DNA from 3 places in the Streptomyces sp. JK94 genome. Region 1 is predicted to be linked to each of the others. Evidence: riboswitches for the same ligand, from Rfam matches in the RefSeq annotation. Region 1 holds a riboswitch; each other region holds the start of a gene.
What was found. Region 1 has a riboswitch for cyclic di-AMP ahead of ACVV2G_RS23250 (M23 family metallopeptidase). Riboswitches for the same ligand answer to the same signal wherever they lie in the genome.
Positions count from the first base shown of each region.

Region 2: another riboswitch for cyclic di-AMP. It lies ahead of ACVV2G_RS06645 (M23 family metallopeptidase); the one in region 1 lies ahead of ACVV2G_RS23250 (M23 family metallopeptidase).
Region 3: another riboswitch for cyclic di-AMP. It lies ahead of ACVV2G_RS24335 (M23 family metallopeptidase); the one in region 1 lies ahead of ACVV2G_RS23250 (M23 family metallopeptidase).

Region 1 covers NZ_JBSICH010000026.1:108,209-112,992, forward strand. The annotation lists gene ACVV2G_RS23240 (M16 family metallopeptidase) at 13-1,380, shown strand; gene ACVV2G_RS23245 (M16 family metallopeptidase) at 1,377-2,765, shown strand; cyclic di-AMP (ydaO/yuaA leader) riboswitch at 2,957-3,121, shown strand; gene ACVV2G_RS23250 (M23 family metallopeptidase) at 3,134-3,898, shown strand; gene ACVV2G_RS23255 (GntR family transcriptional regulator) at 4,099-4,784, shown strand, end outside.
Region 2 covers NZ_JBSICH010000007.1:17,198-21,981, forward strand. The annotation lists gene ACVV2G_RS06640 (PrsW family intramembrane metalloprotease) at 1-252, shown strand, start outside; gene ACVV2G_RS06645 (M23 family metallopeptidase) at 527-1,561, opposite strand; cyclic di-AMP (ydaO/yuaA leader) riboswitch at 1,572-1,729, opposite strand; gene ACVV2G_RS06650 (PP2C family protein-serine/threonine phosphatase) at 1,987-3,174, opposite strand; tRNA gene ACVV2G_RS06655 (tRNA-Met) at 3,340-3,413, opposite strand; gene ACVV2G_RS06660 (dihydrofolate reductase family protein) at 3,469-4,599, opposite strand; gene ACVV2G_RS06665 (hypothetical protein) at 4,599-4,778, opposite strand; gene ACVV2G_RS06670 (DUF6247 family protein) at 4,768-4,784, opposite strand, start outside.
Region 3 covers NZ_JBSICH010000029.1:21,340-26,123, reverse strand. The annotation lists gene ACVV2G_RS24340 (SGNH/GDSL hydrolase family protein) at 14-799, opposite strand; gene ACVV2G_RS24335 (M23 family metallopeptidase) at 1,038-1,994, opposite strand; cyclic di-AMP (ydaO/yuaA leader) riboswitch at 1,997-2,156, opposite strand; gene ACVV2G_RS24330 (tyrosine-protein phosphatase) at 2,580-3,377, shown strand; gene ACVV2G_RS24325 (DUF6126 family protein) at 3,387-3,509, opposite strand; gene ACVV2G_RS24320 (helix-turn-helix domain-containing protein) at 3,506-4,156, opposite strand; gene ACVV2G_RS24315 (aspartate aminotransferase family protein) at 4,319-4,784, opposite strand, start outside.

The DNA of each region.
Region 1 (4,784 bases):
GAAGGGACGTACATGCCCATGGGTCACACGGCCACAGCCCAGGCAGACTCCGGCGGCCTGACAGCGACCGAGCACCGCCTGGCCAACGGCCTGCGCGTGGTGCTCTCCGAGGACCACCTGACCCCGGTCGCGGCGGTGTGCCTCTGGTACGACGTCGGCTCGCGCCACGAGGTCAAGGGGCGCACCGGCCTGGCTCACCTTTTCGAGCACCTGATGTTCCAGGGCTCCGCCCAGGTCAAGGGCAACGGTCACTTCGAACTGGTGCAGGGCGCCGGCGGCTCGCTCAACGGCACCACCAGCTTCGAGCGCACCAACTACTTCGAGACCATGCCCGCCCACCAGCTGGAGCTCGCCCTCTGGCTGGAGGCCGACCGCATGGGTTCGCTGCTCGCCGCCCTGGACGACGAGTCGATGGAGAACCAGCGGGACGTCGTCAAGAACGAGCGCCGCCAGCGCTACGACAACGTCCCCTACGGCACGGCGTTCGAGAAGCTGACCGCCCTCGCCTACCCGGAGGGCCACCCCTACCACCACACGCCGATCGGCTCCATGGCCGACCTGGACGCGGCGACCCTGGAGGACGCGCGCGCGTTCTTCCGCACGTACTACGCGCCGAACAACGCGGTGCTGTCGGTCGTCGGCGACATCGATCCGGAGCAGACGCTCGCCTGGATCGAGAAGTACTTCGGTTCCATCGCCTCGCACGACGGCAAGCAGCCGCCCAGGGACGGCTCGCTGCCCGACGTCATGGGCGAGCAGCTGCGCGAGGTCGTCGAGGAGGAGGTGCCGGCCCGCGCCCTGATGGCGGCCTACCGCCTGCCGGAGGACGGCACGCGCGCATGTGACGCGGCCGACCTGGCCCTCACCGTCCTGGGCGGCGGCGAGTCGTCCCGCCTGTACAACCGGCTGGTGCGCCGCGACCGCACGGCCGTCGCCGCCGGCTTCGGTCTGCTGCGGCTCGCCGGAGCGCCCTCCCTGGGCTGGCTGGACGTGAAGACGTCCGGTGACGTGGAGGTGCCGGTCATCGAGGCCGCCATCGACGAGGAGCTCGCCCGGTTCGCCGAGGAGGGCCCCACGGCCGAGGAGATGGAGCGCGCCCAGGCCCAGCTGGAGCGCGAGTGGCTGGACCGCCTGGGCACGGTAGCGGGCCGCGCCGACGAACTGTGCCGGTACGCCGTCCTGTTCGGCGACCCGCAGCTCGCCCTCACCGCCGTGCAGCGGGTGCTGGAGGTGACGGCCGAGGAGGTCCAGGAGATCGCCAAGGCCCGCCTGCGCCCCGACAACCGCGCGGTGCTCGTCTACGAGCCCACCGCACCCGCCGACGCGACCGCCGCCGGCCCGGACGACGCCACCGACGAGAACGAGGAGGCGGCCAAGTGACCGAGCTCGCCACCATGGAATTCCACCAGCAGCCGCAGGCCGGCGAGCCCAGGCCGTGGGCGTTCCCGGCACCGGAGCGCGGCAGCCTCGGCAACGGCCTGACCGTGCTGCGCTGCCACCGCCCCGGCCAGCAGGTCGTCGCCGTAGAGGTGCTGCTCGACGCGCCCCTGGACGCCGAGCCCGCCGGTCTCGACGGTGTCGCCACGATCATGGCGAGGGCCTTCTCCGAGGGCACCGACAAGCACTCCGCCGAGGACTTCGCCGCCGAGCTGGAGCGCTGCGGCGCCACGTTGGACGCGCATGCCGACCACCCCGGCGTCCGGCTGAGCCTGGAGGTGCCCGTCTCGCGTCTCGCCAAGGCCCTCGGCCTGGTCGCCGACGCCCTCAGGGCGCCCGCGTTCGCGGACGGCGAGGTGGAACGGCTGGTCCGCAACCGGCTCGACGAGATCCCGCACGAGCTGGCCAACCCCGCCCGTCGTGCCGCCAAGGAGCTCTCCAAGGAGCTGTTCCCGGCCGGGACGCGCATGTCGCGCCCCCGCCAGGGCACCGAGGAGACGGTCGCGAACATCGACTCCGCGGCCGTGCGCGCCTTCTACGAGAAGCACGTCCGGCCCGCCACGGCCACCGCCGTGGTCGTCGGGGACCTCACCGGTGTGGACCTCGACGCGCTGCTCGGCGAGACGCTGGGCGCGTGGACCGGCTCCGCCGCCGAGCCGCGCCCCGTGCCCCCGGTGACCGCCGACGACAGGGGACGGGTGGTCATCGTGGACCGCCCCGGCGCCGTCCAGACCCAGCTGCTGATCGGCCGCACCGGCTCCGACCGGCACGACCGCGTGTGGCCCGCTCAGGTGCTCGGCACCTACTGCCTCGGCGGCACCCTCACCTCGCGTCTGGACCGCGTCCTGCGCGAGGAGAAGGGCTACACCTACGGCGTACGGGCGTTCGGTCAGGTCCTGCGCTCCGCGCCCGACGGTACGGGCGCCGCCATGCTCGCCATCAGCGGCTCCGTCGACACCCCCAACACCGGCCCCGCCCTGGAGGACCTGTGGACGGTGCTGCGCAAGCTCGCGGAGGGGGGACTCACCGACGCCGAGCGCGATGTCGCCGTGCAGAACCTGGTCGGCGTGGCGCCGCTGAAGTACGAGACGGCGGCGGCCGTCGCGAGCACGCTGGCCGACCAGGTCGAACAGCACCTGCCCGACGACTACCAGGCCGCGCTCTACCGCCAACTCGCCGCGACGGGCACCGTGGAGGCGACGGCGGCGGTCGTGAACGCCTTCCCGGTGGACCGTCTGGTGACGATCCTCGTCGGCGACGCGGCGCAGATCAGGGAGCCCGTCGAGGCCCTCGGCATCGGTGAAGTCACCGTGGTGGCGGCCGAATAGCGGCACGCGCGCGTGGCGGTCCTGGTGAACCAGCGTCACCAGGGCCGCTTCTTTGTCCGAATTGAGGGAGAGGCTACCTGTCTGCCCTGTGGCATGCGCTACAAAAGACCGGTTGCGTTTGAGCTTCGAAGACAACCGCGTTTAGCGTCTTCCGGGCTGTTCGTCAGGCAGTGCGCCGCACCCGCGGCACCGGACAGTCATCGCCGAGTCCCCGTACGGCGCGAGCCAGGGGAGCCGGGGACCCACCGTAGTCCCTGGGGTGAATCGGGCGCCCGCGCGTGCAGCGAGGGGGTCCGTAGGAGACCTTCCACCTCCGAACCCGTCAGCTAACCCGGTAGGCGAGAGGGAAGGAAAGGACCAGCCTCTACATGGCGTTCACGCGCGCCACCGGGAAGCACCGCCGCCCCGGCCGGATGCACCGCACCACCACCCGCGCGGCGGGTGTCGCCGCCCTCGCCACCACCGGCGTCGTCGGCACCCTCGCGGCTCCGGCGCTCGCCGCCGAGCCCGAGGCCGAGCAGACCGGGCTCACCCCCGTCATCAGCATCGGCGACTCCGTGGCGGACGAGATCGACGCCCAGGCCGCCGCGCAGAAGCAGGCCGCGCTGGACGCCGCCGCCCGCGCGGCGGCCCAGGAAGCCGCACGCGAGCGGGCTGCCGAGGCGGCCGAGGAGGCGCGTGAGGCCAAGGAGCGTGCCGCACGCGAGGCGGAGCGCGAGCGCCTCAACACCTTCGTGTCGCCGATCACCGCCTCCTACGTCTCCACCGCCTACCGGGCCGGCAGCTCCTTGTGGTCGTCCGGCAGCCACACCGGCATCGACTTCCACGCCTCCAGCGGCACCTCCGTGCACTCGGTCGGCGTCGGCACCGTCGTCGAGGCCGGCTGGGGCGGGGCGTACGGCAACCAGGTCGTGATCAGGATGCACGACGGCACGTACACGCAGTACGGCCACCTGTCGTCCATCGGCGTCTCGGTCGGTCAGGCGGTCGAGCCCGGGCAGCAGATCGGCCTCTCCGGCGCCACCGGCAACGTCACCGGGCCGCACCTGCACTTCGAGGCCCGTACGAGCCCCGAGTACGGCTCGGACATGGACCCCGTCGCCTACCTCCGCTCCCACGGCGTGAACGTCTGACGGCGGACGGTACGGCATCCGAAAGCCCCGGCTCCCCGAGCCGGGGCTTTCGCATTTCCACCACCGGTCCCGGCGGGGCCGCTGTCCAAAAAGTATCCATGAAATCCCCCTCCCCGTCGGAATATCCGCTGTACTGGCCTAGAGTCGCTGAACACACGTCAATCGTCGACGTTTCACGGGGATAAAGGCGGAGGTCGGGCATGCGTATTCCGGCGCACTCGGTGTGCACGGCGATCCGGGACGACATCGTTTCCGGTGTCCACGGGCGCGGCAGCCGCCTCACCGAGGAACTCCTGGCCCGCCGCTACGGCGTCTCCCGCGTCCCCGTCCGCGAGGCCCTGCGCACACTGGAGGCCGAGGGGTTCGTGGTCACCCGGCGGCACGCGGGCGCGTGCGTCGCGGAACCGACCGAGCAGGAGGCGGCCGACCTGCTGGAGACCCGCATGCTCCTCGAACCCCTCGGTGCCTCCCGCGCCGCCCGGCGCCACACCGAGGCCCACCTCAAGGTCCTGCGCGGGCTGGTGCGGCTGGGGCAGGAACGCGCCAGGCAGGGGGGCGGCGAGGACCTGCGTTCGCTGGGCGGATGGTTCCACGAGACCCTCGCCCAGACCGCCGGCAGTCCCTCCCTGGCGGCGCTGCTGACCCAGTTGCGGCACAAGATCGCCTGGATGTACGTCGTGCAGGCTCCGGCCGACCCGGTGGGGTGCTGGGCGGAGCACGGCGCCATCGTCGACGCGGTGGCCCGGGGTGACGGCGAGCGAGCGCGGGCGCTCATGACGCTGCACATCGAGCGGTCGGCGCCGGCGCACCGGCTGCGCTTCGCCTCCGGCGGTGAACGGGCGGAGCGTGTGAGGAACCCGCAACGTGCCGTAAACATGCCGAGCCT
Region 2 (4,784 bases), on a different contig from region 1:
GGCGGGGCGGGCGCCGACTTCGCCGTACGGGAGCGGGAGCTGCTGGAGGCCCTGTGGCACCGGCGCGGGGCGGCCCGCCCGGCCCTGGACCACGCGGCCCGGGCCACGGCACCGCCCGTGCCGCGCCCGCCCGGGTACGGCCCCGGCCCGTACCCCGGCCACGGCCCCTACGGCCACGCCCCCCTGGCTCCGGCGTGGTACCCCACCCCCCAGTACCTCCCGTACGCCCCGCCCGGCCCCTACCGGCCGTAGGCCTCCGCGTCCAGGGCGTCCTCGGCTGCCGACGACCGTCCTCGATGTTCAGGGCGGACGGACCCGGGTACTCGGAGGACCGGTCGGCCCCGGTGGCGAGGACGACGTCACCACGGCCGCCGTCGGCCCGCGGAGAAGTCGCGTCCCGCGTCAGCGAACGCGGCGGGTCCGCAGGGGCATGGAAGCGGGTGCGGCACGCGCGAACCGGCAGCCCTGACGTCGGGGGGTCGCCGTCAGGACCGCCGGGGGCCCTTGGGGCCGTGAAAGGGTCCGGTCAGGGGGTCAGGCCCTTGCTCTGCAGCCAGGCCATCGGGTCGATCCCGCCGCCGTCGGCGGTGTGGACCTCCATGTGGAGGTGGGCGCCCGTGACGTTGCCGGTGGCGCCGACGCGGCCGATGACGTCACCGGTGTTGACCTTCTGGCCGACGCTGACGCTGATGGACGACTGGTGGGCGTACCAGATCTCCGTGCCGTCGTCGAGGGTGAGCACCGTCTTGTAGCCGTACGAGCCCTCGTAGCCGGCGGACGTGATGGTGCCGCTGTGGACCGCCTTGAGCAGCGTGCCCGTGGGGGCGGCGAAGTCGAGGCCGGTGTGGTAGCCGGAGGACCAGTAGGCGCCGGCCTGGCCGAAGCTGGAGGAGATGGTGTACGAGGAGGTCGGCAGCGTGTACTGCTCGGCCAGCTTCGCGAGCCGCTCGGCCTCGGCCTTCTTCGCGGCCTCCTCCTCCGCCTTCTTCTTGGCGGCGGCGGCCTCGGCCTCGGCCTCCTTCTCCGCCTTGGCGGCTGCTTCCGCCGCCTTCTTCTCGGCGGCTGCCGCGGCCTCGGCCGCGGCCTTGGTCTCGACCTGGGCCTGCTGCTGCTCGGCCTGCGCCATGATCCGGGCCCGCAGCGTCTCACCGGCGTCGGTGGTGCCCTGCGCGGTGTCGGCGGTCGCGGTCGCGCCGATGCCGCTGAGCGGGGTGGCGGAGCCCTCGGGCTCCGGCTCCTCCTCGTCGGCGATGAGCGAACCGACGTTGGGCAGGTCCGGCATGGAGATCGAGACCGGCGGCTTGCCGGTCTGCGCGCTGGCCATGCCGCCCGCTCCGACGGCGGCTATGACACCGACGCCGAGGACGGTGGAGCTGCGGGCGAGTCCGCCGCGCTGCTTGGCCACGCGGTGCCGGCCACGGACGGGGCGGATGGATTCCGCGGTGGGATTCCACTCCTCCCAAGGGCCCTCTTCGGTGCGGTGACGGTCGTGACCGAAGGTGTCGGTGTCGTGCGTGCTCGGCACGAACGGGGCCTCGGGGGCAGGCCGGTTGGACGCCACGTGGGCGTACTCCTTTCCTTCCTTTCGCCTACCGGGTTAGCTGACGGGTTCGGAGCAGGAAGGTCTCCTACGCGCGTATACCCGCCGTGTCTCCACGGCGTCATACGCCCGATTCACCCCAATGTGGTGGTTCCCCGGTTCCCTTGCGGGATTCGGCGCGTGCGCACGGAGCCGCCTTCTGTGACGGCTGGGACGACCGCGCTGCGTTATCGAACGTTAATAGACGCGGGGCTCGGATTCCAAGCCGTTCCTCTTGATCGTTAACGGATCCGGCCGTGACGTACACCTCACGACCGGTGAAAACCGGGCGAGTTGACCCGCCCTCGGTATTCCCCTTCACGCCACGAGTTTCTGATGGTGTGTCAGTTGTTACGCGGAGGGGGGTCGTCACGTCACCGCTCGTGACAACGATCAAGGTCGTCGTCTCAGGGACGCCGTACGGCGAGCAGCGCCATGTCGTCCGCCATCCCGCCCCCGGAGTGCCGGCGCACGTCCTCGGCCAGGGCGTCGAGCAGTTCCCCCGGATGCCGGAAGGCGCAGCCGGCCAGCCGCTCCTGCGGATCGTAGAACTCGCCCCGGGCGTCCCGGGCTTCCGACAGTCCGTCGGTGTACAGCAGCAGGGTGGCCCCGCCGGGGAAGACGTCCTCCTGCGCCCGGTCGGGCCACACGCCCAGCTCGCCCATGCCGAGCGGCAGCGCCGACTCCCGGGCGGGCAGCGGGCGCAGGGTGCCGTCGGCGTACAGCAGCAGCGGGGGCGGGTGACCGCGGTTGACGATGCGGACGACCCCGTCGCCGTGCGGGAGTTCGGCGAGTACGGCGGTGGTGAACCCCTCGAAGGCGTCCAGCCCGCCGCGCCGGGTGCCCTCGCGCGCCAGCGCCCGCTCCAGGCGCTGTGCCACCGCTTCCAGGCTCGCCTCCTGCTCGGCGGCCTCCCGGAAGGCGCCGATCACGACGGCGACGGCGGCCACCGCGCCCATGCCCTTGCCGCGCACGTCCCCGACGATGAGCCGCACGCCCCGTGAGCTGTCCTGCACCGCGTACAGGTCGCCGCCGATGAAGGCGTCCGCCTGCGCGGCCTCGTAGCAGGCGGCGATCTCGAAGCCGCCGATCCGGTCGGCGGGCTCGGGCAGCACGGCGCGCTGGGCGGCCTCGGCGATCTCGCGGACGGTGACGAGGCGCTCCCCGGTGCGGCGGACGAAGGCGTTGACGAGGACGGCGAGTGCGGCGACCGTCGCGATGGTGATCAGTTCGGTGAGGGAGTCCACGTAGTGGGCGACGCCCTTGCTCAGTTGCAGCCCGACGACGGCGGCGACCACGGCGACACCGGTGAGCGCCGTACCGCGCCGTGAGTAGACCGGGGCGGCGACCAGGGGCGCGGCCGTGTAGAGGGGACCGGCCGTGAAGTACCTCGGGGTGAAGATGTCGTACAGGACGGCGACGACGATCAGCAGCACGGGGAGCAGGCGCACCAGGGTCCGCCCGTACGGTATCCGCCGCCGGCGCCCGGTCCCGGTGGACGGCGCCGGCTGCGCCCGGTGTCCGAGGCCCGGGTCGGGCACGGGATCGCCGGGGAGCCGGCCGCCGGCCCTGGCGTACGCTCCCTCGTCGTCCACGTCACCTGGCCGCACCACTCGTCTCCCGCCACCCCGAACGTCCGCGCCGTTTGTCGTCCCGCCTCCAGGTTTCCCGGAGCGGGGGCGGGCGGCGAGCCGTGAGGGCCGACCGGGTGAACGCACCGAAGGCCGGAATCCTCAAGGATTCCGGCCTTCGGTCTTCAGTAGCGGGGACAGGATTTGAACCTGCGACCTCTGGGTTATGAGCCCAGCGAGCTACCGAGCTGCTCCACCCCGCGCCGTTGTGTCTCCACTGTACGTCATCCGGGGGGCTGAATGCACATCCGTGTCCCGCTACCCCTCCAGATGGCGGTTCGGCGCCTTCGCCCGCTGCTCGTACTCGGGCAGTACGACGACGACGGCGCCCCCGGCGGCGAGCACTCCGCTGCCGTCCGCCCCCGGCACGAAGGTGTCCGGCTCCCGCCAGGCCGTGACCACGCGCCGTACCCCGGCGTCGAGGATCAGCCGGGCGCAGGGCGCGGGCCGGGAGGCGCGGCGGGCGCACGGCTCCAGGCTGCTGTAGACGGTGGCGGTCGCGAGCCGCGGGTCGGCGGGGTCGGCCTTCGCGAGCGCCGCCTCCTCGGCGTGCACGACGGGGTCGCTCCCCTCCCGCGAGTGCCCCCGCGCCAGCTCGCTCCCGTCGGCGGCGACCACGACCGCCCCCACACTGAACGCCGTCCCGGACGGCGGGCACAGCTCGGCCAGCTCGCAGGCGAGCGCCAGCCAGTGCCGGTCGGCGGCGGTGACGCGGTCACCGGTGCCGGGGGCGGTGGGCAGGTACCGCGTCAGCACCACGTCCTCGATGCGCCGCGACTCCACCAGCCGCAGCCGCCCGCCCTGGTAGGCGCCGGGTCCGAACAGCCGGGGCGCGTCCGGATCCCCCACGAACAGCGGCGCGAGGACGAGCTGGAGTTCGTCGGCGAGTTCCTGCTGCAACAGCTGGGTGTGCACGGTCCCGCCGCCCTCGACCATGAGCCGCCGTACGCCTCGCCGGTCGTGCAGGTACTCCAGCGCCGCCCGCCAGTCGAGCGCGGCACCGAGCGGCACGACGTCGGCGGCGAGCCCCAGCGCGTGGGCATGCCGGGCCCCCTCGTCCGTGGTGAGGAGCACCTTCTCCCCTCCCGTGTGCCAGAACGCCGCCGCCGGGTCCAGCTCGCCGGTGGCGCTGACCGTCGCCTTCAGCGGGTACTCCGCCTCCCCGGCCGCGACCCGGGCCGCCCGCCGCTCGTCGGAGTTCACCAGCAGCCGCGGGTTGTCGGCCCGGATCGTGCCGGCGCCGACGAGGATCGCGTCGACGGAGGCCCGCACCTCGTCGACGCGGTCGAAGTCGGCCGGGGAGGAGAGCAGGAGCCGGTCGGGGCCGGTGTCGTCCAGGTAGCCGTCGAGGGAGACGGCGGCGGAGAGGAGGACGTAGGGGAGGGGCATCAGGGGCGCTCCATGGGAGGCGTGGACGTTGTCCGGGGCGATCGGTCCTTGACCGTCACCAGTTCAGCACGGGCCTCGTCGACCATCTCCCGGACCGACTCCGGCAGCGCTTCGCGGTCCGCCAGAGCGTCAAGCCGCCAGTCCGTCTGCCGAGCCGGCCCCAGGAACTCATCGGTCACTGGCCG
Region 3 (4,784 bases), on a different contig from region 1:
CCGTTCCCCGCCGTCAGGCCACCGTCGCGATCCGCCCCCTGATGTCGTCCGGCGACAGCGTCCCCTTGGCGATCACGTGGTCGCCCGAGGACTCGCCGCGCAGCCGGCGCCCGATCCACGGCACCAGGAACTCCCGGGCCCACTGCACGTCGTCGCGCCGGACGTCCAGGGTGCCGCGGGGCGGCAGCGGCGGCCAGGGCTGGTCCGGGTCGGCCGGGACGGGCAGGCCGAGGACCTGGCCCGCGCGCAGCGCCACGCGCGTGTGTCCCTCCGGTGACAGGTGCAGCCGGTCGGCGTCCCAGGCCCTGCGGTCCTGCACGGTCCTGAGCGACCACAGGTCGAGCACGGGGCAGCCGTAGCGGTCGGCGACGGCCCGCACGTGCCCGTTGTACGTGGCGATCTTGCCGCGCAGACGCCTGAGGACGGGCACCCCGCGGGTGTCGAAGCCGGTCGTCACGAGCACGGTGCCGGCCGCGGCGGTCAGCGCGGCCACCGCCCGCTCGAACCGCTCGGCCACCTCGTCGGGGTCGGTGCCGGGCCGGATGATGTCGTTGCCGCCCGCGCAGAACGAGACCAGGTCCGGCGCGAGTTCGACGGCTCGCGGCACCTGCTCCGCCACGATCCGGTCGAGCAGCCTGCCGCGTACGGCGAGGTTCGTGTAGGTGAAGTCGCCCTCGGGGCGCCGGTCCGCCAGCAGTACGGCGAACCGGTCGGCCCAGCCGACGAACGACCCGTCGGGGCCCCGGTCACCGACGCCTTCGGTGAAGCTGTCCCCCACCGCCACGTACGACCCGATCACTGCTCTGCTGTCACTCTTCGAATCGTCTGCCACATCGGCCCATGATTCACCCTGGAATGTGGCCTACGCGACCGTAGGAAAGGGTTGACGGGCGGTGAGAAACACCACGCCCGACGTGTTCGCCGATCCAGGAATACGCCGAAGGCCGGGACGTTCCCCGGGGCCGGAACGCGCCGAAGGCCGGACCCGGGGATCGGGGTCCGGCCTTCGGCGGCGCGAGGCCGCGCCAGCGTCCTCGTCAGAGGGAGACGCCGTGCGAACGCAGGTAGGCGATCGGGTCCACGTCCGAGCCGTAGTCCGCGGTGGTGCGGATCTCGAAGTGCAGGTGCGGACCGGTCACGTTGCCGGTGGCGCCCGAGAGGCCGACCTGCTGGCCCGCCGTCACGGACTGGCCCGCGGAGACGGAGAGCGAGGAGAGGTGGGCGTACTGGGCGTAGTAGCCGTCGGCGAGCTGGACGACGACCTGGTTGCCGTACGCGCCGCCCCAGCCGGCGGAGACGACGGTGCCCGCGCCGACGGCCTTGAGCGAGGTGCCGGTCGGGACGACGAAGTCCGTGCCGGTGTGGTAGCCGCTGGACCACATGCTGCCGGTCTGGTGGTACGGGGTGCCGACGCTGCCGCCGGGGACGGGGGACGTGTAGCCGCTGCTGGTGCCGGCGGACCGGGCGCTCGTGTTCGAGGAGTCCGAGGAGTCCGAGGAACTTGAGGAGCCCGAGGAGGAGGTCTTCGCGTCGCCCGAGGACTTCTCGGCCGGCGCGGCCTTCTCGGCGGCCGGCTTCTCGGCCTCGGCGGCGGAGGAGGACGGGGCCGACGACTTGGCGGCCTGTCCACCGATCGCGAGCTTCAGCCCTGGGTGGATCAGCGACGGGTCCGAACCGACGGCCTCGCGGTTGTCGGCGTAGAGCTTCTTCCAGCCGCCGTCGACGTCCTGGTCGTCGGCGATCTTCGAGAGGTAGTCACCGCTCTGCACGGTGTACGTCCGCGACTGCTCGCTCTTCGCGGTGCCGGCGGCCTTCTCGGCCGACGTCGCGGCGGACCGCACGGCCTGCTCGGAAACGGACTGCGCGGGAGCGGCGTGGGCCCCGGCGGCGCCCATCAGCGGCAGCGCGAGCGCGGCGCCACCGGTTCCGGCGACGGCGATGGTGCGGGTCAGGCGCATGGTCCTGGTACGGCGGTGCTTACCCTTCGCGGGCATGGTGATGTCCTCTCCGGCGCCTGCGAGGTGAGCTGTCGGGTGCGAGCTGGAGATGCCCGGCCGCGCCGAGACGCGGCTTAACCCCAAGCCGTTCCGGGAACCGGAACAGGCAGTTGTACCTGTGGGTCCCCCGCTCCTGCCGTGTACGGGTGGTGGATGAGTGCTGGCTCCGGTCGGCGGCAGGATTAGGCGTCCGCCCGGATCGGTGGTGAACGTAAGCGACCAGGACGCACACGGACAAGCGAGGGGTTCCGCGGACGGGTGTTCCTACCGGTCCTTTACGGGAATCACCGGTCACCCTCCGTCGATTCCCGAAGCTCCGTTTCGGGCAAACGTCCTTGAAAACCGGTTGGATTACGTGAACATGACGGACAACGCACCGTCACCGATATGACGCTGCTCACGCGCCGTCCCGCCAGCGCCTCTTACACCAGGGCGAGTTGTAACGAAGGCGCCATATCGGACGGATGACCCAGATGCCTCGGAGTCGGAGGTCCGTGCCGCCGAGGGCCCCGGACCGTGCCGTATCGTCGAGTGGTGCCCGTCGGCGAGCAGCGCCGACGGGGCGGAGTGGGAGGAGTCCCCGTGACGCAGCAGGTCCCGTCGACCGAACCCGAGCTGGCCGGCGTGCGCAACTTCCGTGACGTGGGCGGACTGCCGACCGTGGACGGACGGCGGGTGCGACCGGGGGTGCTGTTCCGCAGCGGGCACCTGGCGCACGCCACCGGTGAGGACGCCGCGTTCCTGGCCTCGCTGGGCCTGCACACGATCTTCGACTTCCGCAACGCGGCCGACCAGAAGCTCGAGGGCCCGGACGTCGAGCTGCCGGGCGTACGCAATGTGAACCTGCCGCTGAGCGACCCGGCCGACGGCGCCGAGTTCTGGAAGATGGTCCGCGACGGCGACCTGGACCAGCTGCGCGCGATCCTGGCCGACGGCAAGGCCGCCGACCGCATGATCGGCTCCTACCGCCTGATCATCACGGAGCGCACGGCGGAGCACTCGCGGGTGCTGCACGCGCTCGCCGAGGACAGCGTCCCCGCCCTGATGCACTGCGCGGCCGGCAAGGACCGCGCGGGCCTGTCGGTCGCGATCACCCTTCTCGCCCTCGGCGTCGAGCGTGAGGCCGTCGTCGAGGACTACCTGAAGTCGAACGCCACGCACCGCCGCTACAAGGTGCGCCGCAGCGGCTCCGCCGCCTCCGCCTACTCCCCCGAGGTCATGGAGCTGCTCAGTCCCCTGTTCGACGCGCGCGCCGAGTACCTCGCGGCGGCCTTCGAGACCGTCGAGCAGACCTGGGGAGGAGTCGACGCCTACCTGGAGAAGGGGCTGCGGATCACTCCGGCGACCCGGGAGCGGCTGCGCGAGCGGATGCTCGACTGAGGCGTACGCTCACCTGCTGTTGGCCCCCACCTCGAAGAGCAGGTAGATGAAACCCGCGAAGAGGTGCCCCACGACGAGGTAGATGAAGAGCCGCACCCACACGGCGCGCGGGAACTTGTCCTGCATGTTCATGACGTCTCTCCCGGGTCGGGGTGGGCCGGCCCGGCGGCCGGCCCCAGGCACAGCGCCGCCGTCGGGCTCTGCAGCAGGGTGTGGACGAAGAGGAGCTCGACCCCGTCGGCGTCCCGGGCGGCGATCCGGTGCGGGGTCAGCGAGTCGAAGTGCGCGCTGTCGCCCGGACCGAGCCGGTGCACGGTGTCCCCGAGGCGCAGCCGCAGCCGGCCCCGCAGCACGTGGAGCCACTCCTCGCCGGGGTGCACCCGCACGATGTCCCCCTGCGTGCCGTGCGGCACACGGACCCGCAGGGCCTGCATACCGCGGCCGGCGCCACCGGCCTGCCAGTACGTCCAGCCGCCCGCGAACGTCGGCTCCATGGCGTCGGCACGCACGACGGCGTCCCGGCCCCCGGCGGTCTCGCCGAGCAGTTCCGAGACGGTCGTGCCGTAGACACGGGCGAGGGAGAGCAGCATCGGCAGCGAGGGCTGGCGCTGTGCGGTCTCCAGCCGGGAGAGGTGGGCCGGCGACAACCCGGCGGCGCGGGCCGCCGCCTCCAGGGTGAGGGCGGCCCCGCGCCGCAGGTCACGCAGCCGCGGCGCCACGACGGGCACCGCGTCCGCCGCCGCGGGAGGCGACGGTGGTTCGGTCTCGCGGGAGGTCATGCCTCCATTCAGCCGGAAACTTGCCCCTGCGGCAAGAGTATTGCCTCTGAGGCAAAGGCCGTATCCCGGAGGCCGGGGAACCGGACGGAAGGGGCAGGACGGGACGGGCGGGACGGGCGGGACAGGAGCCCCGCACGACGCGCAGACGATCGTCGGCCGTCGCTACCGGTTGGCCACCGCCTGCCTGACCAGGTTCTTGCCGAAGTCCCACAGCAGGCCACCGCCGTGGTGCGCGTCGTCCATCACCTCCGTGAAGGCGTCGACGAACCGGTCCGCGTCCGAGGTGTCGATGATCAGCGGCGGGATCAGTTTGATCACTTCCAGGTGATCGCCGGACACCTGCGTCAGGATCCGGTGCCGCTGCAGCAGCGGCACCACCACCATCTGGGCGAACAGCCCCTTCCGCGCCGCCTGCAGCATCGTCCAGCGGCTGCGTAGCTTCAGTGACGTGGGGCGGCCGAACTCGATGCCGATCATCAGCCCCCGGCCCCGCACGTCGGCGAGCAGCTCATAGCGGTCCACCAGCTCCGCCAGCCGCGACTTCAGCCGTTCCCCGACCGCGGCGGCGTTCGCCACGATCTCCTCGTTCTCCATCACCGAGAGCACCGCGAGCCCGGCCGCCATGGCC